One region of the Arthrobacter sp. 10L424 genome, then DNA from elsewhere that is predicted to be linked to it. Evidence: predicted binding sites of a transcription regulator. Region 1 holds the regulator's gene; each other region holds the start of a gene.

Region 1 (7,423 bases):
GCTGATGCTGCCCGCTGCGCTTGTCCTGTCCGGCTGTGTGGCCACTCCCCAGCCCGGCATCACGAACTCCAACACTCCCTCGCAGGTGATGTCCGCCCAGGCATCGGCGGCGACCACGAGTGCGCCGCTGGAGACCACGCAGGCTTCCAACAAGGCGCCGGTCTACTGGATCGGCCGGAGCAATGACAACACGTTCCTCTACCGGGAGTTCCGTGACGTCCCGGAACAGGACAACCCGGTCACCCGGGCGCTTCGCGTGATGATGTCGCAGAAGCCGCTCGATCCGGACTTCTTCACGCCCTGGCAGAACCCCAAGAAGCTGGCGTCCTCCATCTCGGGCAAGAACGTCATCACCGTCGACATGTCCGCGGACGCATTCAACAGCAATGTGGATCCTGCCATGGCCGAGCGCGCGGTCCAGCAGCTCGTGTACACCGCGACGGCGGCCGCCGCCAGCGCCGGGCTGATCGACTCCGGCCAGCAGATCCAGGTGGTGGTGCTCGTGGACGGTCACACCGACTACGTCGCCTTCAACCACGTCCGCCTCGGCGCCCCGACCTCGCGCAGCACCGGGATGGTCGCCCCGGTCTGGATCATTGATCCCCAGGAAGGTACCTCCCTCGCGGACGGCGCCGTCAAGGTCTCCGGCCGCAGCACAGCTCCGGGAGGCGAGCTCCGGTGGGAGATCCTGCGGATCGACGGCAGCATCAAGACCAGCTACCTGAAAGGTACGGTCACCGCCTCCGCCGAGGCCGGCCAATCGGGTGCCTTCAGCCTCTCGGTAAACCTCGGGCCTGGCAACTACGAGGTCAGGGTGTCCCAGCTTGAGGCCGGCAACCCGGCCGGCGAACTGAACGTCGACACCCGCGGGTTCACGGTCAAGTAGCCCGACCCCTGCCCGAACCCGTCCGCGGCCCCGTAACGGCCCTCCTGAACGCTCAGAACGGCGGTGTGGGCCCACTCCGCCAGGGTTCCCTGGCCGAGTTTGCGAGGCGAGGGTGCCGGTGGGGAGGGTGCCGGTGGGGAGCAGTCGATTGCTTCTTAAGCCGGTCCCGGGCTACCAGCGGCCCAGAATATCGCTGGCGAGGACCGTCGCGGCGGGGCCCGCCGTGGACGACCGCAGCACATGGTGTCCCAGCAGGGCCGTCACGGCGCCGGCGTCGCAGAGCCTGGTCACTTCGCGCGGGCTGATGCCGCCCTCGGGACCCACGATCAGCAGCACCTCGCGGCCCCCGCGGGACCCGTCGCCCTCGGTCAGGTCGGCAGCAGGCAAGTCAGCAACAGGCAATTCACCAGCGGAGTCGGCCTGCCAGGCCCCCAGCACCTCGCGCAGCGGACGCACGGCGTCCTCGTGCAGGATGATCGCGAGGTCCGCGGCGGCCACCGCCGCCTGCAGCCCGGCGCCGTCGACGGCGGAGCGAACTTCCGGGATCCATGCCCGCCTGGCCTGCTTCGCCGCTGCCGTGACCACCGACTGCCACTTGGCGTGCGCCTTCGCCGCACGCTCGGCCTTCCAGCGGACGATCGACCGTTCGGCCTGCCACGGCACAACCGCGTCGATTCCCAGCTCGGTGGCGGTCTCGGCCGCGAGCTCGTCCCGGTCGCCTTTCGCGAGAGCCTGGACGAGGACCAGCCGCACCGCTGGCCGGGGCTCCTCGAAGAGCCCGGAGCAATGCACCGTCAGCTCATTCGGGGCGACGGCGGCGACGGCGCCGGTCAGGCGCTTGCCGGCGCCGTCGGCGATGTCCACAGGCTCCCCCACGGCAAGACGCTTCACCGTGACGGCATGGCGGGCTTCAGGTCCGTCGAGAACGAAGTCGGAACCGGGAACCAGCCCGTCCAAAGTGCCGGGGGCAGTGAAAAAGACCGGGTTGCTCACCGCTACAGGTTACCGAGCCGGTCCCGAAGCTTCGCGAAGACCCCGCCGCTCGCTGCGAGCTTCCCTTCGGTGAACTGCTCACCGCGCAGCTTCGCGAGCTGGCGGAGCAGGTCCTCCTGGGCGGCGTCGAGCTTGGCGGGGGTGTCCACCTGAAGGTGGACCTTGAGGTCGCCGCGGCCGTAGCCGCGCAGGTGGGTGACGCCGAGCCCGCGCAGCGTAATGACCTCACCGGACTGGGTGCCCGCCTTGACGTCGATCTCCTGCTGGCCGTCGAAGGTGTCGAGGGTGAGCTCGGTGCCCAGCGCCGCCGCCGTCATGGGGATGTTGAGGCTGGCGTGAAGGTCGTCGCCGTCGCGCACGTACGTGGCGTCGTTGTTGACCCGGATCTCCACGTAGAGGTCGCCGGCGGGGCCGCCGGCAGGGCCGGCCTCGCCCTGGCCGGAGAGCTGGATGCGGGTGCCGGTGGCGACGCCGGCAGGGACCTTGACCGTCAGGGAGCGCCGGCTGCGGATCCGGCCTTGGCCGGCGCATTCGTTGCAGGGGTCCTTGATGACAGTGCCGAAGCCCTCGCAGGAACCGCAGGGCGCTGCGGTCATGACCTGGCCGAGGATGGAACGGACGGCGCGCTGGACCTGGCCGCTGCCGCCGCAGATGTCGCAGCGTTCCGGGTGGCTGCCTTCACGGCAGCATGAGCCCTCACACGTGGGGCAGGTGACAGCCGTGTCGACTTCGAGTTTCTTGTTGACGCCGAACACGGCGTCGCGGAGGTCGATCCGGACGCTGATCAGGGCGTCCTGGCCGCGGCGGACCCGTGAGGCCGGTCCGGCCTGGCCGCCGGCGCCGAAGAAGGTCTCGAAAATGTCCTGGAACGCGAAGCCCTGGCCGGAGTAGCTGCCGCCGCCGAAACCGTTGTCGGTGCCGTTCTCGTTGCCCGTGGTGTCGTAGATCCGGCGCTTCTGCGGATCGGACAGGACCTCGTAGGCGTGCGTGACCGCCTTGAACCGGTCCGAAGCGTCATCCCCGGGGTTCACGTCCGGGTGGAGGGTCCGCGCCAGTTTGCGGTAGGCCTTCTTGATCTCTTCGCCCGTAGCTTCGCGGGAGACTCCAAGAACGTCGTAATGGCTGCTCAAAGTTGTATCTCTTCCTTTTTGTACTGCCGGTGGGGCACTGCCTGTTAGGGGCAAGAAGTCTGGTGTCAGAATGTCTGGACGGGCGCGGTGTGCCGTCCGTCAGGGGCCGAGAATCCTTGAAAGGTAGCGGGCCACCGCACGGACGGCGGCCATGGTGGTGGGATAGTCCATCCGGGTGGGACCCAGCACGCCGACCTTCGCCGTCGCGTCCGGACCGTAACCGGTCGCCACCACGGAGGCCTCGGCGAGCCCCACGTACGGGTTCTCCCGGCCGATGCTGACCGTCACGCCCCGCGGGTCCGCGGCCATGTCGCTCAGCAGGCGGAGCATGACCACCTGTTCCTCGAGGGCTTCCAGTACCGGGCCGATGCTCAGCGGGAAGTCCACGTTGGAGCGGGCGAGGTTGGCGGTTCCGGCCATGACCATGCGCTCCTCGCGGCTGCTCGTGGCCAGCGCCTCGAGGCCGCGGGCCAGTGCCTGGGCTGCGGCGCGCCGCGCGGGCGGGCAACTGCCAACCACGGACTGCAGTGACTGCGGCAACAGGTTCAGCGGCGTCCCGGCGAGGCCGCCGAGGAACCGCGTGCGGAGTTCAGCCAGGGCCTCGTCGCCGAAGTCCTGCCCCACGTCAATGACCCGCTGTTCCACCTTGCCGGTGTCCGCGATCAGCACCATAAGCACCTTGCGGGGCGCCAGCAGGACGAATTCGATGTGCCGGACCTTGGCGCGGCTGAGATGCGGATACTGCACGACGGCGACCTGGTTTGTCAGGTGCGCGAGCAGCCGGACTGTCCGGTCCAGGACATCGTCGAGGTCGTCGGAACCCTCCAGCAGGGCCTGGATGGCGCGGCGTTCTGCCGGTGAGAGCGGCTTCACCGCCGAAATCTGGTCCACGAAGAGCCGGTAGCCCTTGTCGGTGGGGATGCGGCCGGCACTCGTGTGCGGCGCTGTGATGAGGCCCTCATCCTCCAGGGCTGCCATGTCATTGCGGATCGTGGCACTGGATACGCCCAGGTGATGCCGTTCCACAAGGGCTTTCGAGCCGACGGGTTCCCGTGAATGGACGTAGTCCTCCACGATGGCGCGCAGCACTTCGAGTTTGCGTGGTTCGCTCACGCTCCACCTCCCTTCGACTGTCCCGCATCCGGTGCCGCCGTTCGCCGGCCGCACCGCACGCTCTGCTGGCACACGGCATGTTGGTTAGCACTCGACATGCCTAAGTGCTAACCAGTCTAATATGAGTCGCCGCGTTGTTAGCATTGGATTCGCTCCGGGCGTTCTTCCCGGGGCAAGTGTTTTCGGGCACAGCCCGCCATAGCAAACCGATCACAAAGCAGTGTGGAACCGATGTCGTACCAGAACTGGGGCCCCCAGGACCTGTCCGCCCCCGCCAAGGCCCAGCTTCCGGAGGTGCCGGTGGAACGCGGCATGGTCCTCGAAGATGTGCAGTCCGGCTGGGTGGGCGCCGTGACCCGGGTGGAGAAGTCCGGCGGGATGCACGTCGTCGCCCTGGAGGACCGCCGCGGCAAGTCCCGCTCCTTCCGGCTCGGCTTCGGCTTCCTGCTGGACGGACAGCCGATCCGGCTGATGCCGCCCGCACCCCGGGCCGCTGCGGCCGCCGCCGGCAGCAGAACAGCTTCCGGCTCCGTCCGGGTGGCGGGCCAGCGCGCGCAGGTCGCCAAGGCGAGCCGGATCTGGGTGGAAGGCAAGCACGACGCCGAACTCGTCGAGAAGGTCTGGGGTGACGATCTCCGGGTGGAGGGCATCGTCGTCGAACCGCTGCACGGCATCGACGACCTCGCCGGGGCCGTGGCCGCCTTCCGGCCCGGCCCCGGGCGCCGGCTGGGTGTCCTGGTGGACCACCTGGTCCCCGATTCCAAGGAGTCCCGGATCGCCGACGCCGTCATGGCATCGCCCGGGGCGGCCGGCAACGTGCTGATCGTCGGCCACCCCTATGTGGACGTCTGGCAGGCGATCCGGCCCGGTGTGCTGGGGATCGAGAAGTGGCCGGTGATCCCCCGCGGCGTGGATTGGAAGACGGGCATCCTGATGGCTTTCGGCTGGCCGCACAGCACCAAGGAGGACATCGGGCTGGGCTGGCAAAAACTCCTCGGCGCGGTCCGCAGCTACGCCGACCTGGAACCCTCCCTGCTGGGCCGGGTGGAGGAGGTCATCGACTTCCTCACCGTTCCCTGAGGAGCCTGTCCGGGCGCCCCCGCCAGCGGGCCGATCCGCGATTCCGCGCCGAAGCAAGTATTCTTGGAACGGCGGCTGCGCTCCCGGCGCAGCCCTGGCACCCCCAGGCAGCAACGCACCACAGCAATCCGAAGGACGACACCGTGGCAGATGACGCACGCGAACAAAACGGCAACCAGGCCGGCCATGGCCAGCCCCCGTACCATGGCGTTCCGGCAAATGCTCTGCCCCTGACGGCGAACGAGGACCGTCAGTGGGCCACCCTGGCCCACTTCGGCGGCATCCTCGGCTGCGTCCCCTCGCTGCTGATCTACCTGATCTTCAGGGACCGCGGCCCGTTCACGGCCCAGGAGTCCAAGGAAGCCCTGAACTTCACGCTGCCGCCCACGATCGCAGCGGTGCTCTGCAACCTGCTGGTCTTCGTACCGGTGGTGGGCAACATCTTCGCCGTCCTCGCCACGGTTATCTGGATTGCCGTCACGTGCTTCTCCGTCGCGGCCGGTATCCACGTCAACCGCGGCCAGCCGCACCGCTATGAGTTCAACCTCCGCTGGATTAAGTAGCCGTCCCGCCGGAACCGGTCACGGGCCCAAGCCGCCCGATCCAAACAGGAAAGCCGGCCGTTGCCCTCAGGGCAGCGGCCGGCTTTTTCGGTATAGTCCTCCGGACTCCTAATCCGGCAGGATCCTGCGAACCACGGCGTCGGCGAGCAGCCGGCCCTTGAGTGTCAGCACGAGGCTGCCGTGGAACGCCGACGCCGGGTCAATCAGGCCGTCGGCGATGAGTCCGGCGACGGCGTGGCGACCGGTGTCACCCAGTCCGCCGAGGCTGGCGATGTCCAGCCCGGAATTCAGGCGGGCCTCCAGCATGACGCGCTCCATGTTGCGGGTCTGTGAATCGAGGGTCTCCCGGCCGGCAGCCGGCGAGAGCCCCGATCCGAGGCGGTTGGCGTAGGCGGTGGGGTGCTTGACGTTCCACCAGCGCACGCCGCCCACGTGGGAGTGCGCCCCGGGTCCGATGCCCCACCAGTCGTCGCCGCGCCAGTAGGCGAGGTTGTGCCGGCAGGCCTGCTCCGGGGTGCGGGACCAGTTGCTGACCTCATACCAGGACAGCCCTGCCGCCGAGATGAGTTCGTCGGCGAGTTCGTATTTGTCGGCGTGGTCGTCGTCGTCGATGCCGGGGACTTCTCCGCGGCGGATCTGCGCGGCAAGCTTGGTGCCCTCCTCGACGATCAGCGCGTAGGCGCTGATGTGGTCGGGGCCGTAGGACAGCGCCGTCTCCAGCGAGTAGCGCCAGTCCTCCAGCGACTCCCCCGGCGTGCCGTAGATCAGGTCGAGGCTGACCGCGAGGCCCGCATCACGCGCCCACTGCACCACTTCGGGCACGCGGCTGGGCGTGTGGGTGCGGTCCAGGACCTTCAGCACGTGCGGGACGGCCGACTGCATCCCGAAGGACACCCTTGTGAAGCCTGTGTCGGCCAGCAGTTGCAGGGATTCGGGGGTAACGGAATCCGGGTTGGCCTCGGTGGTCACCTCGGCGCCCGGCTCCAGACCCCAGGCGCCGATGGCGGCGGTGAGGATCCGGGCAAGGTCCTCGGCCGGGAGCAACGTGGGCGTGCCGCCGCCGAAGAAGACCGTGCTGAGCGGACGTGCCGGCAGGCCGCTGGTCTTCAGGACTGCTGCCGCGAAGTCGACCTCCGCGACGGCCGTGCCGGCATAGGCGTCCTGGGACGCCCCGCCGCCGAGCTCCGTGGCCGTGTAGGTGTTGAAGTCGCAGTAGCCGCAGCGCACCGCGCAGAACGGGATATGGACGTACAGCCCGAAAGCCCTGGATGCGGCGCCTTCCAGCGCTTGTCCGGGCAGCAGCCCGTCCGGCGGCGCCGGGTCCCCCAGCGGAAGGGCGCTAGGCACGGTCGGGTCCCGCTTGCTTTTGGACAGTTATCACGGGCACCGCTACTTCTTGGCCTTGTCCTTGGACTCGTCCGTGGTGAGGGCGGCAATAAACGCTTCCTGGGGAACCTCGACGCGGCCCACCATCTTCATGCGCTTCTTGCCTTCCTTCTGCTTCTCCAGCAGTTTTCGCTTGCGGGAGATGTCGCCGCCGTAGCACTTCGCCAACACGTCCTTGCGGATGGCCCTGATGCTTTCGCGGGCGATGATCCGGGAGCCAATGGCAGCCTGGATGGGCACCTCGAACTGCTGGCGGGGAATGAGCTCGCGGA
Region 2 (7,423 bases), on a different contig from region 1:
CCGTAGCGGATCTTGAATGCCGGACCGGGGGCAGCAGGCTCGCGGCCGCCGTCGAACCCTGCGGTTCCCGGGCCGGACACGGTGTGCTGGGTACTGGTCATGGGATTCTCCTGCTGGGCCGCCATCTTCATGACGTGCCCGGCTTGCGGGGCTGTTTCTAGATCGATGACGTCCGCTCCGAACTCGCCCGCGGGCTGCAGCTGGTGGCGTCCGTTCCGGAGCATGTAGGGAGCAACCCACACAATCCAGAGCGCAACAGCAATGACAAGGATCACAGAGCTGCTAAGAGGGAAGTCCACATCAAAACCGTATGAGCAATGGGCGGTACTGGGCGGCATTGTCCCCGGTGTGTCGCAGGACAACTGCCAATTGAGTGGATTTAAGGCGTAAGGGCTGGTCAGGCGGGCTCTGGCCGCTCACGCGGGACGGCTCTGCAGCCAGCGTGCCAGCAGCCCCCCGGGGACTTCTTCGGAGGTCAGCGCGAAGCTGCGGTGGTCCGCCCATTCACCGTTGATATGCAGGTACCGCGGCCGGTAACCCTCGTCGCGAAAGCCGAGTTTCTCGACCACGCGCAGGCTGGGTCCGTTTTCGGGACGGATGTTGATCTCCATCCGGTGCAGCCCGAGCGTCCGGAAGCAGTAGTCCGTTGCCAATGCCACAGCGGTCGGGGCAATGCCCTGGCCCGCCCGGTCCTTGTCGACCCAATATCCGAGCGTGGCCATCATTGCCGAGCCCCACACGATGGAGGACACCGTCAGCTGGCCAACGATCACGGGTTCGCGGAAGCCCGGGGTCCACGCCGTGATCAGGAACGGCAGAGCCGTTGCCTGGGCGGCCTGGGCCTTGAGGGAACGAACCATCTGGCGGTAGTCGGGCAGACCACCCCCGGGAACGGGGTTGGACGCTTCCCAGGGGGCCAGCCACTCGCTGTTGCGGGAGCGGACCTCGGTCCATTCCTTGCGGTCCCGGTACCGGATGGGGCGCAACACGAGGTCGCCGCACTCAAGGGTCGCCGGCCAGGCGAAGCTGCCCCCCACGGGAGTTATTTGGTCAGGCTGGGCGCGAGGCTGGCGGCGAACTCGGGCAGCCATTCCCGCAGGCCGGGGCCGAGGTCGTCGCTGTCGCAGGCGAGCTGCACGCAGGCCTTGAGGTAGCTGAGCTTGTCGCCGGTGTCGTAGCGGCGGCCGCGGAAGACGACGCCGTACACGCCGTAGCCTTCGCCGTCGCCAGCCGCGAGCTCCTGGAGTGCGTCCGTCAGCTGGATTTCGCCGCCACGGCCGGGCTCGGTGCGTTCCAGAACCTCGAACACTGCCGGGTGGAGGACGTAGCGGCCGATCACCGCGAGGTTGGACGGGGCGTCGTCGACGTCGGGCTTCTCCACGAGCTGGTTGATGCGGACATACTCTTCACCCGCTATCGCCTGGATGTCGGCGCAGCCATAGGCGCTGATCTGGGACGGATCCACCTCGATCAGGGCAACAACCGAGCCGCCGGTCTTGGCCTGAACTTCGATCATGGTGCTGAGCAGTTCGTCGCGGGCGTCGATCAGGTCATCGCCCAGAAGGACGGCGAAGGGTTCGTAACCTACGTGCTGCTTGGCGCGGAGGACGGCGTGGCCCAGGCCCATCGGATCGCCCTGGCGCACGTAGTGGATGTCACCCAGGTTGCTGGCGGCCTGGATGGACGCGAGCTTGGCGGTGTCGCCTTTGTCCTCGAGGGTGGCTTCCAGCGCGGGGACACGGTCGAAGTGGTCCTCCAGCGCGCGCTTGTTGCGTCCGGTGATCATCAGGATGTCGTTCAGGCCGACGTTGACGGCTTCCTCGACGACGTACTGGATGGCCGGTTTGTCCACGACGGGCAGCATTTCCTTCGGCATGGCCTTCGTGGCCGGGAGGAACCTGGTGCCGAGGCCGGCTGCGGGAATGACGGCCTTGCGGACCGGAGCGTTGAGTGTAGTCACTCGACTAATCTAACGGAGGGACCAAACATTGCGTAATCATTCGAGCCGCCGGAGAACCTCCTCTCCCGGCTGCATCACGCGGAGGGACGGGGCGTCATGGCGTCAAAAGAAGAGATCCGGGCCGGCCACCGGGCCAGGCGCGCCGCGCTGACGAACGCCGGCCTGTCGAATGCCGGGACGGACATCGCCCGGCACGGCCTTGCATGGGCTTCCGGCCTGACCGGCGGCCGCCCGGGCACCTTTGCCGCCTATCTGGGCGTGGGTTCCGAGCCGCCGACGCTTCCCCTGCTGACGGCGTTGCATGAGGCAGGGCACAGGCTCCTGCTCCCGGTCTGCGAACCCGGCCTGGAGCTGAGCTGGGTGTACTGGACGCCGGCCTCCGAATCGGTCCGAAGCCGCTATGCGCCGATCCAGGAGCCCGCGGGAGAACGCCACGGCACAACGGTCATGCTGCACGCGCACGGCATCGTCCTGCCTGCCACCGCCGTCGATTTTTCCGGGAACCGGATCGGTCAAGGCGGCGGGTACTACGACAAGTTCCTGGCGGCGCTGACGGCCCTCCTGCCGTCCCGGGCCGGGGCGTCCGACGGCGGGTTGTTGCCGCCCCTGCCGACAGCCGCGGTCGTCTTCGACAGCGAGGTGCTTCCGGCCGGCAGCATCCCGGCAGAGTCCTTCGACCGGAAGGTGGCCGCCGCCCTGACCCCGGGCGGCCTGCTCCCGCTGCAGCCATAGCGCATGAGGGGCCGCGCGGCCGGGGTGATAGAATTAGCACTCAGGCCCTGCGACTGCTAAGTCACGGATTCCGCCGGAGACATCCCGGCAGCAATCCGGACCGGACAGCACGGGACCTGCTCGTTTGTCCCAGAGTGAGGATTTCCAGTGCCCACGTATGCATACGCCTGCAAGGACTGCAGCCACGCCTTCGAGATCGTGCAGTCGTTCACCGACAGCTCCCTCACGTCCTGCCCCGAGTGCCAGGGCACGCTCCGCAAGAAGTTCAACAGCGTGGGCGTCGTCTTCAAGGGCTCCGGTTTCTACCGGACCGACTCACGCGACACCAAGGGCAGCACGGTTTCCCCGGCTCCTGCCCCGGCTGCAACTCCGGCGCCCGCCGCGGCTTCCGCAAGCTAGGTACTGCCCGCACGGTTGCGGGTCCGCAGCGGATTGCCGCCTGACCGCGGAATGTCTTGGCCGTTTCTCCACATAGCCCAAACTGCGCCCGCCCGGCGTTCCCGCCGATGCGTAGGGTCGCACCATGGCCACCGTTGCGCGTTCCGTCCCGGCCGCCGGCAACTTCCCGGCGGAAATCCTTCGTGCCCTGCTTCGCGGTGCCTTGCGCCCCTCGCTTCCCGCGTTCGGCGCCCGTTCCGTTGGGCGCAGTTCCGGCGGCCGGAACTCGGGGAGTCCGCCGCGGGCACGGAAACCCGCCGGCCGGCCCTTCCGCCGTCTGGTCCGCTGGCTGGAGCGCAACCGGCGGCTGACTGTGGCACTGCTGCTGTGCATCGCGGCGGGCATCACCGTGCAGCAGCTCACGCCGGCCCCGGCCTTCACGGTCTCCGCCTTCGCCGCTGCCAGGGACCTGCCGTCCGGGGAGGTACTCGGCCCGGAAGACCTGACCCTGCTGAGCGTCCCGCGGGACCTCGTGCCGGCGGGCAGCTTTGGCGGCAACGATTCACCGCACGGCAAGCAGCTTGCCGTGGCGCTCCGGAAGGGCCAGCTGCTGTCCGATTCGCAACTTCTTGGGCCCGGCCTGCTGGCGGGAAGCCCTCCGGGAACGGCCGCCGTACCGCTCCGGATGGCCGATCCCGCATCAATCCAGCTGCTCTCCCCCGGACAACTCGTTAATGTGGTCATGACAACCGGCGGCACCTTTGACCAGACGGCTGCGTCCCAGGTGCTGGCTGCGGCAGTGCCGGTGCTGTGGACCTCCGGGCACGGCAACGAGGCGGGCCAGTGGCTGGCCGCCGGGGAAACGGAGGGCCTCATGGTCGTCGCTGCCGATGCCGATGAGGCACGCCGTCTCGCCGGCGCTTCCACGCAGGGGAAGCTGTTCTTTGTCCTGGTGGGGGCCGTACCGGGCTAGCCGGGCAGAGCGGCCGCAGCCCGTCCGCAACTCCGCCGGGGCCGCTGCCCGAGGTTCGTCCCGGGTCGGTCCCTTAGCCCCAGTGCGGAGGCTTTTGCTCCTGCAGCCAGGAGTCGTGGTCGTAACCGCCCGGCTCGTCGCCCCAGCGCCGCGGATCGTCTTCGGCGGCTCTGTTCGGCAGCACGCCGGCAGGGACGGTTGCCGGCGCGGCCGGCTGCGAAAGGTTGTCCCGGCCGCGGTCCCGGGTTTCCTCGCTGGTCTGGATCTCGCCGTCGTTCCGGGATTCGCCGCTGTTTCGGGTATCGCCGTCTGCAGTCATGCCGCCGGCCTCCTTACTGCCCTGATCTGTTCTGTAATATTGCGCGCCGTCCGGCCACCCGGACGGCGGCCGCTCCTCCGCGGCCTGCGCTTCGTTCACGGCCAGGTTCTCGACGTCGTCGTCAAAGAATCCCGGCGAGGCCTGCTTCCGGTGCGTTACGGCCGGTTTCTCCAGGCCAAGGTACCCGCCGATGCGGTCGGCGCAGGCCGAAGGATCGGTGAAGACCTCTATGGTCCATAGTGGCATGTAACGCCAGCCAAGTCGCTCCAGGAGCTGCGGGCGCAGCCTGCTGCGTTCGCGGACGGTCAGCCTGCGGTACTGCTCGGTGCCGTCGGACTCAATGGCCACGGGCCAGGGAATTTCGGCGTCGTCCTGTCCGAGGGTGCTCAGCGGGTCGGCTGCGGCCACCATGTTCAGGGCGCCGTCGTACTGGTGCCAGACCCGGGCGCCCCGGGCGCGGAGCCGGTCGCCGAGGTCAGCCACAAGGGGATCTGCCCCCAGGGCCTGTTCGCTGGCGGCGGCGCGCGACGCCGGGCTGCCAAGATCGGAGTTGCCGGCGATTTCCCGGTCCAGGAGTTCGTAGAAGTCCACTGCTCCGTGGCTCAGCCGGGTCACGTCCAGGTCCTCGGGACGGAAGCAGCTCAGCACGTGCAGGGACCGGCGCGCCCGTGTCATGGCGAGGGCGAACCTGGCCCGTCCGCCGTCCGCGGACAGCGGACCGAGGCTGTGCAATGCGCGCCCGTGCGGGGTGCGGCCATAGCCCGGTGAAAAGATCACGTGATCGCGGACCAGGCCCTGGGCGCGTTCCAGGTCCACCACCCGGAAGGATTCCTCCCCGGCCGTGAAGAAGCCGGCCAGCAGCGGATGGTTGGGCAGCTGAAGCCGGATGGACTCGCCGATCCGGGCAGCGTGCCGGAGGCTGCCGGTGACAACGGCCAGCGAAGTCCGAGGCCGCAGGCGGGCGTGTTCGAAAACAAGTTCCACCGCACGGTTCACCTCGGCCACGACGGATTCGACGCCGTCGTGGTCCGCGCTGGGCAGTCCGGTGCCGTCCGGCAGGTACTCGACGGTCAGGGCGCGGTCCAGGCCGGTGGCGGACTGGCCCTCCGGCAACCGGCGCAGCCCGCTGTCGTAGAAGCCCTTGCTCAGTTGCCGCACGAGGTCTTCGTCAACGGCACGGTAGACGTTCCGCAGGTTCCAGACGGGCAAGACGGCGGCCAGCGCCTTGTAGGCGCTCTCGACACCCTGGTGGGAGCTTTCGCCGGCGGCGAGCCGCTCCACACTGACGGTGAAGGTGCGCGGGCTGGCGATCCGGTCGTCACCAAAGGCAATGACCTGTTGGGCGCGGGCGAGGGCCGGCAGGACAGCCTGCAGCGACGTCGCCTCGGCATCAAGGATGACGACGGCGTCGAACCGCTGTGTCGCCGGCAGTACCGCGGTCAGGAGGTAGGGGCTGACCGACCACACGGGGACCAGCATGGGCAGCAGTTCCGGGGCCTGCCCGGTCAAGGCCGACAGTGTGACCCTGCCGTCCTTGAGCAGGCTGCGGAGCAGCTCCGCCTGGCGCGGGTGCTCAGCGATGGCGGCCCGCCAGCGTTCTGCAAGCTTCCAGCGCAGTCGGGCCGCGCCGCTGGCGATGTGGGCGTTGTCCGCGAGACGGTACTCGGCTTCCAGCTGGCGGAGGGCGTCGCCGTCGGACATAGCCAGGTAGTCATCCCCGCTGATCATGGCTTCCAGCGCGGACTGCCACCAGGCGAGCTCGAGCTCCGCGGCCACGGATCCGGCCGGAACTTCGCGTTCGGCAAGGTCGGCGAGAAGTTCGCCGAGGCCATGCTCGCGCATGTTCTCCACCAGGAGCGTCCGCTCCGGCAGGGTCTCCAGCGTCCCGGTGTCGGCCACCAGCCGCTCCAGGCGCTCTATGAGTTGCTCATAGGGCGTGTTGTGCAGCTCGCCGCCCGCCGCTGTGTGCCTCACGGCCTGGCCCATTTCGGCCAGTTCTGCTTCGAGTTCGCGGTACAGGCCGATGATCTCCGCCAGGCCGGAGGGGACCGCCGGATGGCGCTGCGTCGTGGCGTAGCCGGACCACGCGGCCCGCTGTTCCTGGACGAGGACGAGGGAGCTGTGCAGGTCGGCGATGTGGACGCCCGGGCGGACATACTCCTTAGCGACCCGCCGCAGGCGGGAGCGCTGCATGGATGGCATCTCGATGTTCCGTTCGCGGCGCCAGGAGGAGGCTGCGGTGGCGGAGATGAGGTCGTGGACCGGACGGTCGAAGATATCCGGGGTGAACTTGTCGAGGCTTTCGCGCACCGCCACGAGGAGCTCAACCTGGTCGCCCCATTCGGCGAACGTGCTGCCAAGTCGGATCTCGGCATGGTCGGCGACGCCGTTCATGAGTTCCCGCAGCTCAGGAAGCTTCCGCGCCACGGAGCGGGCCACCTGCTGGGCTTCCTGGGTTTCCTTGCGGGTCAGGAGGCGGGCGCCGTGCCAGGGGCTCGTCGTCGATGCCCGGCTGAAGCTTCCCAGCTCGGCCGCCCGGTGCAGCCGCCCGGCCAGTTCCTCCCGGTCCCGGATGCTGTCCAGCACGCTGCGCTTGAGCCGGACGGTGGTGGCCGGTGCGGGCTGGATCGAGGTCAGCGCGGCCAGCGACTGCATGGCCTCGTACGGTGAGCAGCCCCATCGCTGGCGGACGTTGTGCAGTGAAGCGACGTGGTCACGCAGGGCGTGGCGGTGCTCGATCAGGGTGGTGTGCAGATTGCGAAGCTGGGGCTCGAGGGACTTCTCGTTGCGCACGATCGCCCGGACGAGCTGGCCCTTGAGCTGCAGCGGCGTTGCGTTGCCGGCGAGCTGGAACAGGGCGGAATCCAGCCCCAGGGTGTCCAGCTCGGCGGAGATCTCGCCCAGGCTGGCACGCCGGTCCCCCACCACCAGGACGGTCTTGCCCTGGTCGACGAGGGCCCCGATGGTATTGATGGCCGTCTGGGTCTGGCCGGTGCCGGGCGGGCTGCTGACCACGAGCGAGTCCCCGGCGCGGACGGCGTCGACGACGTACTGCTGGTCC
Region 3 (7,423 bases), on a different contig from region 1:
GTCGACGTACTCGCCGGTGGCTGCGTTCAGGCCGTGGCCTGCGGGCAGGCCGCGGACCTTGTCGACCACAACGCCGGGCTCGAGGCCGGCGTTGAAGGCGATCTGCTTCAGCGGGGCGTCGATGGCGACGCGGACGATGTTCGCACCCGTTGCCTCGTCGCCTGCGAGCTGCAGGTTGGCGAACGCCTTGGCGCCGGCCTGGATCAGGGCAACGCCACCGCCGGCGACGATGCCCTCTTCGACAGCAGCCTTGGCGTTGCGGACAGCGTCCTCAATGCGGTGCTTGCGTTCCTTGAGCTCAACTTCGGTTGCGGCACCGGCCTTGATGACTGCAACGCCGCCGGCCAGCTTGGCCAGGCGTTCCTGCAGCTTCTCGCGGTCGTAGTCCGAATCGGAGTTCTCGATCTCGGCGCGGATCTGGGAAACGCGGCCGGCGATCTGGTCAGCGTCGCCTGCGCCCTCGACGATGGTGGTCTCGTCCTTGGTGACAACGACCTTGCGGGCGCGGCCCAGGAGTTCGAGTCCGGCGGTCTCCAGCTTGAGGCCGACTTCCTCGGAGATGACCTGGCCACCGGTGAGGATGGCGATGTCCGCGAGCTGCGCCTTGCGGCGGTCGCCGAAGCCCGGAGCCTTGACGGCAACGGACTTGAAGGTGCCGCGGATCTTGTTGACGATGAGGGTGGCCAGGGCCTCGCCCTCGATGTCTTCGGCAATGATCAGCAGCGGCTTAGAGGACTGCATGACCTTTTCGAGGACAGCAACCAGTTCCTTGACGTTGGAGATCTTGGAGTTGACGATCAGGATGTACGGATCCTCGAGGACCGTTTCCTGGCGCTCGGCGTCGGTGACGAAGTAGGCGGAGATGTAGCCCTTGTCGAAGCGCATGCCTTCGGTGAGTTCCAGCTCCAGGCCGAAGGTGTTGGACTCCTCGACGGTGATGACACCTTCCTTGCCGACCTTGTCCAGGGCTTCGGCAATCAGGGCGCCAATTTCGTTGTCACCGGCGGAGATGGACGCGGTGGCGGCGATCTCTTCCTTGGTTTCGATTTCCTTGGCGGAGGCCAGGAGCTCGCGGGTGACAGCCTCGACGGCCTTCTCGATGCCGCGCTTGAGGGACAGGGGATCAGCGCCGGCCGCGACGTTGCGCAGGCCTTCCTTGACCAGGGCCTGTGCCAGCACGGTGGCGGTGGTGGTTCCGTCGCCGGCGACGTCGTCCGTCTTCTTGGCAACTTCCTTGACCAGCTCGGCGCCGATCTTCTCGTAAGGATCGTCCAGCTCGATCTCCTTGGCGATGGAAACGCCATCGTTGGTGATCGTGGGGGCGCCCCACTTCTTTTCGAGGACGACGTTGCGTCCACGCGGGCCGAGGGTGACCTTGACGGCGTCGGCGAGGATGTTCAGGCCCCGCTCAAGACCGCGGCGTGCCTCTTCATCAAATGCAATGATCTTGGCCATAACGGCAGTAGTCCTTTCGGGACAGTCGTTAAGAATGAACCTTTGCTGCGGTGCCCGCGACGGACGATCCCTGGCCCGGCGGCCTCTGTATGCCGTTGGGCCCGGGATCTCACCCCAGCCAGGTATTTCTTTCGCTCCTGGATCGGCTGCCTCAACTCCGCAGCCGGGCGAACCGGGCGTCGTTTTAGCAGTCAATACGCGGGAGTGCTAACTCAATAATTAGCACTCCCCCGGGGAGAGTGCAAGCAGTGGTCGCGCAGGATGACCCTCCATTGGCGTGCTGGCGGCTCTCAGGCGCGGCACACTACGCTACGGGCGATTAAGTCCCGCTGCTGCTGGCAGTTTCGTTGCCGCTCATGGTTGCCGTGTTGTCCGGCCCGTAGGTGTAGACAACATAGTTTGCGGAACTGACGTCACCGTTGGAATCGAAGCCGACCGGACCGGATTCGCCGTCGTAGTCGGGGCGTTTGCCTGCCCGGATGGCGTCGGTGCATTCCTGGTAGCTCTTGCACACCGCGGCCTCACCGGCGGGCCCGCCGTTGCCTGACGTCGGGGCCGTCCCGCCCGAGACGGTGAGCAGGCTCGCCGCAATGGAGGTGCCGGCGTCGTCCTGCGCTGCGGCCGCCGCGATGGCGGCAAGGTTGACGGCGTCGTAGGTCTCCGCGGCGAACGTCATGTCCTTCAGTCCAGGATCCACGGAAACCAGCTCGCCCTGGAAGTGGGCCGAGGCAAAGGTTCCCGGCAGGATCCCCCGCGCACCGTCGAGGGCGCGGGAACCCAGCCCTGAACCGTACTGGCTCACCGCTCCGTCGCTGAGGATGAGCTTCTTGCGGGCAAGGCCGGCGTTGTTCAGCTCGGCGATGGCACCCTGGGCACCGGCACGGGAGACCAGCACGACGGCGTCGGGGGCCGCTGCCTTCGCTGCAGCAGCAGCCTGCTGCGCCTGTCCCGGGGCGAACCCGGCGACGGTGAGTGGCCCGAGCCCGGCTTCCTTGGCGGCGGCGGCCACCGCGTTGGATACGTCCTTGCCGTAGGCGCCTTCCTCGTACACAACGGCAATGGTTGCAGCGCCGCTGTCCTTGGCAAGCTTGACGAGAACGGGGGCCTGGGCGATGTCGGCCGCCGAGGTGCGGAAGTAGTAGCCGTTGCTCTCGTAGCTGCTGAGCCCGCTGGCGGTGTTCGCGGGGGAAATCATGGCCACCTTGGCGTTGGACAGGACGTCGATGGCGGCGGGCGCCCGGCTGGAGTCCGTCGGACCGATGACGATGTCCGCTTTGGCGGCAACGAGTGCCTTGGCCTGCGCTGCGGTGTCTCCGCTGACGGTCGACGGAAGCAACTCCACCGGTTTGCCCTTGTGACCGCCTGCAGCGTTGATTTCCTTGACGGCGAGCTTCGCGGCGGCGAGTTGGGGCGCGTTGAGGAAGTCTTGCGGGCCGGTGTTGTCGAGGATCAGGCCGATCCGCAGGGTCCCGTCGCCGCTGGCGTCGGCTTGCTCGACACGGGCACCGCCCGCCGGACCCAAACATGCCGTGGTAACCAGGGCGGCAACAACCGCCACGGCCACGGCCCGGCCGCGCCGCAGGCCCACCCTCCGGCGCCCGACCGTGCCGCCGGCAGCCTTCCGGCCGGAAATCGTTGCGGCAGGGTCCTGCGACACGTGCGCTGCGGAGGTGAAGGTCACTAGGCGGGCCGGACGCTTTCGGCCTGCGGGCCCTTTTCGCCTTCGCCGACTTCGAGTTCCACGCGCTGCCCCTCATCCAGGGCGCGGTAGCCCTCGCCCGCTATCGCTGACCAGTGCACGAAGACATCGGCCCCGGAGTCGTCCACGGTGATGAAGCCGTAGCCCTTTTCGGCGTTGAACCATTTGACGGTTCCCAATGCCATGGTGTCCACACTTTCAGTCGGATTGCGGGCGGCACACCACGATGTGCGCCGCGGACTGCGGGCGGCAGAATGCATAACGCAGAATGCACAACACAGAATGCAAAAGTTGTCCGCAAGTACTCTACCCACACCGTCCGGCCGGTGCGCAGGGAGCCGGCCGGTCCGTCTGCGAATAGTTATTCAGGCGTAACCGGAACGGGCTACTCGAAGCCGGGGCCCAGCACCACGACGAGCGGCACTTGGAATTCGGCCGAGTCCACCACGGTCTGGATGCCGAGGAGTTTGCCGAGGGCCTCGGCATTGCCCTTCTGCGCGGCGCCACTGTAGAAGACGACCGAGCTCTTCTGCGGCACGCCTCCCCAGTTTCCGAGCATGCCGAGCTTCCAGCCGGCGGTGGAGACGGTTCCGCCAACGCGGTTAGCCAGTCCCGCGGTAGTGGTGCCGTTGTAAATCGCCACCGGCTGGGTCTTGTCGACGGCGGAAGTCGGCGTCGGCGTCGGCGTGGCGGACGGCGTGGCAGCCGCAGACGGTGTCTCGCTGGGAGCGGGGCTGGAGGCTGTGGGCGCGGGCGATGCTGCGGCACTGTCGGCACCCTGCTCGGCCGAAACGGCCACCGTGTTACCGCCGGTGGAGAATCCGAGTTTCGGCAGAATCAGGAAGGCCACGAGGCCAACGGCCAGGGCCGCAGCGCCGACGGCCAGGATGGGCGCCAGACGGCGGCGGCTGGATTCGGCGACGGCCCGGTGGACACCTTGGCGTGTGGAGGTCTCCGGGATCCGATCAAATTCATCCCGAGCGTATTTGGTCATGGTAAAACGACGTCCTTGCTGATTTCTGACGAATTGTCCACGCCGGCCGGTGCGCGGGAATCCGTGCATCCGGCTGTGCTTTTATGCGTCTGAGCCCAAGCGGCGGGCAGTGCGCGCACGTTGGCGTGACGTACGTAGTCTACGCATTCTCTTCACCAACATCGGATCATGGGCCAACGCATCCTCGGTATCGATGAGGGCATTGAGGATCTGGTAGTAGTGCGTGGCGGAGAGGTCGAACAGTTCCCGGATGGCTTGTTCCTTGGCTCCGGCGTACTTCCACCATTGCCGTTCCAGCGCCAGCATCTGCTGATCCCGGCTACTCAGGGGCGACTCGGCGCGGACATCCGCGGCAACGGACTCCGCCGTCGAAAGGTGCTCTTGCGCTTGTTCGGCCACCACACACTCCCTGCTTGTTCCGGCCCGGCTGGTTCCGGTGAAAAGTCTTCCCCCATGCTACGGACGAATAACAGGGTTGTCATTTGCCACCCTGCGAGAATGGCCCTGTGCCGAACTCCGATTCCCTTGATTCCGATGCCTTGTTCGAGCTGGAGGCCCCCGCAGCCGAGGCCGTCGGCTACGCCGGACTGGCCGCCCTGCCGCTGAATAAGCTCGTGGCTCCAGGCTGGGCCGAAGTGCTGGCGCCGGCCGAGGGGCAGTTGCGGGATGTCCTGCGGTTCCTGGGCGACGAGGTTTCCGGTGGCCACGCGGTCCTGCCGCCGCCGTCGAACGTCCTGCGGGCATTCCGGCAGCCGCTGGCGGATGTCAGGGTGCTGATCGTGGGCCAGGACCCGTATCCGACGCCGGGCCACGCCGTGGGGCTGTCCTTCGCCGTGGACGGCGCCACCCGGCCCATCCCGCGAAGCCTGGCAAATATTTACAAGGAGCTCGACGCCGATCTGGGGCTGCCGCCGCGGATCCACGGCGACCTGAGCGGCTGGGCGGACCAGGGTGTGCTGCTGCTGAACAGGGTCTTGAGTGTCCGGGCAGGGGCGGCCGGCTCGCACCGGAACAAGGGATGGGAAGCCATCACGGCGGCGGCGATCAGCGCCCTGGTGAACCGCACGACGCCGAGCGGTGCGCCAGCGCCGCTCGTGGCGATCCTGTGGGGAAAGGACGCCGAGACCGTGCGTCAGCTGCTGGGTGCCACGCCGGTGATAGCCAGCGCCCATCCGAGCCCGCTCTCGGCCGCGCGGGGATTCTTCGGGTCCCGGCCTTTCAGCCGGGCCAATACGCTGCTGCGGGAACAGGGCGACGGCACGGTGGACTGGGAACTGCCGCCCCTTCCCTAGCCGGCTTCACAGTACGGCCGGGCTCAGGCTCTTGGCTAGGCTTGGCACTATGACATCAGTGCCCGCCGCCACCTCGGCCACCCGGAATTCCCGCCCGCAGACCAACCTCACCGTCCTGCGCCGCGAGCAGCTCTCGCCGCACATGGTCCGGATCATCGCCGGCGGCCCGGGTTTCGCCGGTTACGTGAACAACGCCTTCGTGGACCGTTACGTCAAGATCGTGTTCCCGCAGCCCGGGATCACCTACCCGGATCCGCTGGACCTCTGGGAAATCCGGGAGTCCATGCCGCGGGAGCAGTGGCCGCACACCCGGACCTACACCGTCCGCTGGGTCGACGAGGCGGCCGGGGAACTCGCCATCGACTTCGTGATCCACGGGGACGAAGGCCTGGCCGGACCGTGGGCCGCGTCCGCCCAGCCCGGCGACGCCATGGTGTTCACCGGCCCGGGCGGCGGCTACAACCCGGATCCGGCCGCGGATTGGTACCTGTTCGCGGGTGACGAGTCCGCGCTGCCAGCCATCGGTGCGTCGATCGAAGCGCTCCCGGCGGACGCCCGCGGACTCGCCTTCCTTGAGGTGGACGGCGACGCGGACATCCAGGCAATTGCCGCGCCAGCCGGCGTCGAGCTTCGCTGGCTCCTGCGCGGCGGTGTGCCGGCCGGGGCCAGTGACCTGCTGGTCACGGCCGTGCGCGACGCCGACTGGCCCGAGGGCCGCGTGCACGTCTTTGCGCACGGCGAGCGCGGCTACATGAAGAGCCTGCGGGATGTGCTGTACGTGAACCACGGGCTGGAACGCGCCCAGGTGTCGTTGTCCGGCTACTGGGCGAACGGCCGCGTGGAAGACGACTTCCAGGCGGAGAAGAAGCTCCCCATAGGGAAACTCTGACCGGGAAGATTTTAGGACAGGCAGGTCCTGACGGCGCCGGGGAGTTTCCCCACCTTTGCGATCCCGACGGCGGGACTTCCCCGCGTGGCGCCCCGGCACGCCGTCGGAACCCGCCAAAGGTGGGGAACCCCGGGGCGCAGCCCGCAGAGGAGACCTAGCGGCGCCGCGCCCGCCGTCGTTCGTTGCTGGCCAGGCCGCGGGTCAGGGGCCGGGCAAGGGTGTCACCGAGCACGATGCCGGCCGCCACACCCATCACGATGGCACCGGCGTTGAGCATGCCCCCCGCGCCGAGCAGGATTTCCGATTCCTCGATGGTCAGTACATACATGGAACGGAATATGGTGAGTCCGGGGAGCAGGATCAGCGCGGCCGGAACGGCGACCACCAGCTGGGGGGCGCCCATCCGGAGCGCCACCACCCGCGCAAGCAGGCCGATGACGACGGCGGCCACGGCCGGCGAAAAACGCTGGCCGATGCCCAGGTTCCCTGCCTCCAACAGGACCAGATAGCCCACCACCCCCACGGCCGCCGTCGGCAGCAGCAGGGTCCAGCTTGTTTGTTCGGTGATGCCGATCATCAGCACCGCAATGGCGATCAGAAGGATCACCACGAACAAGGGATACGCCGGCGGGAATGTTTCGGTGACGTCGATGGATTCCATCGCCATCATGTCCCCCACCACGAATCCCACGGCGATTCCGGCCACGAGCGCGCCGAAGGTCAGCATGGTGGACAGGAACCGGCCGGCCGCGGTGACCGGGAAGCCGTTGATCGCATCCTGGACCGAGGAGACCAGCCGCCCGGTCGGCAGGAGCAGCAGGATCCCCCCGACCACCACGATTGCCGGAGGAATCTGAATTCCCACCAGGCCGCCGAAACGCCATAACAGCAGGGCGATGAAGGTGACCAGGAATGAACAGGAGGCCGTGATGAAGAAGTCCGGGGTACGCCAGCGGCCCAACTGCCGGGCCAGCAGGCTGACCAGCAGGTTGGACACCAATGCCACCGCGGAGGCGCCCGGTCCGCCGCCCAGGACACCAACAAAGGCGGCGGAGAAGATTCCGAACGCCACGGTGACCATCCAGCGGGGGAAG

The links. Region 1 encodes HrcA, which represses chaperone genes, less so after heat shock. Its sites were predicted from a motif close to TTNGCACTCGNNNNNNNCGAGTGCNAA; they were not measured.
Region 2: AC1DC5_RS02215 (FmdB family zinc ribbon protein) is a predicted target of HrcA. The motif match lies at 2,726-2,752, and genes of this name have one in related genera.
Region 3: groL (chaperonin GroEL) is a predicted target of HrcA. The motif match lies at 1,640-1,666, and genes of this name have one in related genera.

What each region holds. Positions count from the first base shown of each region.
Region 1 is NZ_JBFTJH010000003.1:503,841-511,263, forward strand. It holds gene AC1DC5_RS07910 (GerMN domain-containing protein) at 1-886, shown strand, start outside; gene AC1DC5_RS07915 (16S rRNA (uracil(1498)-N(3))-methyltransferase) at 1,058-1,879, opposite strand; gene dnaJ (molecular chaperone DnaJ) at 1,882-3,009, opposite strand; gene hrcA (heat-inducible transcriptional repressor HrcA) at 3,109-4,122, opposite strand; gene AC1DC5_RS07930 (DUF3097 domain-containing protein) at 4,354-5,202, shown strand; gene AC1DC5_RS07935 (DUF4870 domain-containing protein) at 5,346-5,765, shown strand; gene hemW (radical SAM family heme chaperone HemW) at 5,874-7,112, opposite strand; gene lepA (translation elongation factor 4) at 7,155-7,423, opposite strand, start outside.
Region 2 is NZ_JBFTJH010000001.1:463,458-470,880, reverse strand. It holds gene AC1DC5_RS02235 (hypothetical protein) at 1-299, opposite strand, end outside; gene AC1DC5_RS02230 (GNAT family N-acetyltransferase) at 417-1,037, opposite strand; gene galU (UTP--glucose-1-phosphate uridylyltransferase GalU) at 1,043-1,960, opposite strand; gene AC1DC5_RS02220 (5-formyltetrahydrofolate cyclo-ligase) at 2,057-2,692, shown strand; gene AC1DC5_RS02215 (FmdB family zinc ribbon protein) at 2,840-3,091, shown strand; gene AC1DC5_RS02210 (RcpC/CpaB family pilus assembly protein) at 3,216-4,043, shown strand; gene AC1DC5_RS02205 (AAA family ATPase) at 4,117-7,423, opposite strand, start outside.
Region 3 is NZ_JBFTJH010000007.1:123,126-130,548, forward strand. It holds gene groL (chaperonin GroEL) at 1-1,455, opposite strand, end outside; gene AC1DC5_RS13535 (ABC transporter substrate-binding protein) at 1,775-3,037, opposite strand; gene AC1DC5_RS13540 (cold-shock protein) at 3,136-3,339, opposite strand; gene AC1DC5_RS13545 (LytR C-terminal domain-containing protein) at 3,540-4,148, opposite strand; gene AC1DC5_RS13550 (DUF3263 domain-containing protein) at 4,230-4,547, opposite strand; gene AC1DC5_RS13555 (uracil-DNA glycosylase) at 4,655-5,440, shown strand; gene AC1DC5_RS13560 (siderophore-interacting protein) at 5,490-6,329, shown strand; gene AC1DC5_RS13565 (threonine/serine exporter family protein) at 6,484-7,423, opposite strand, start outside.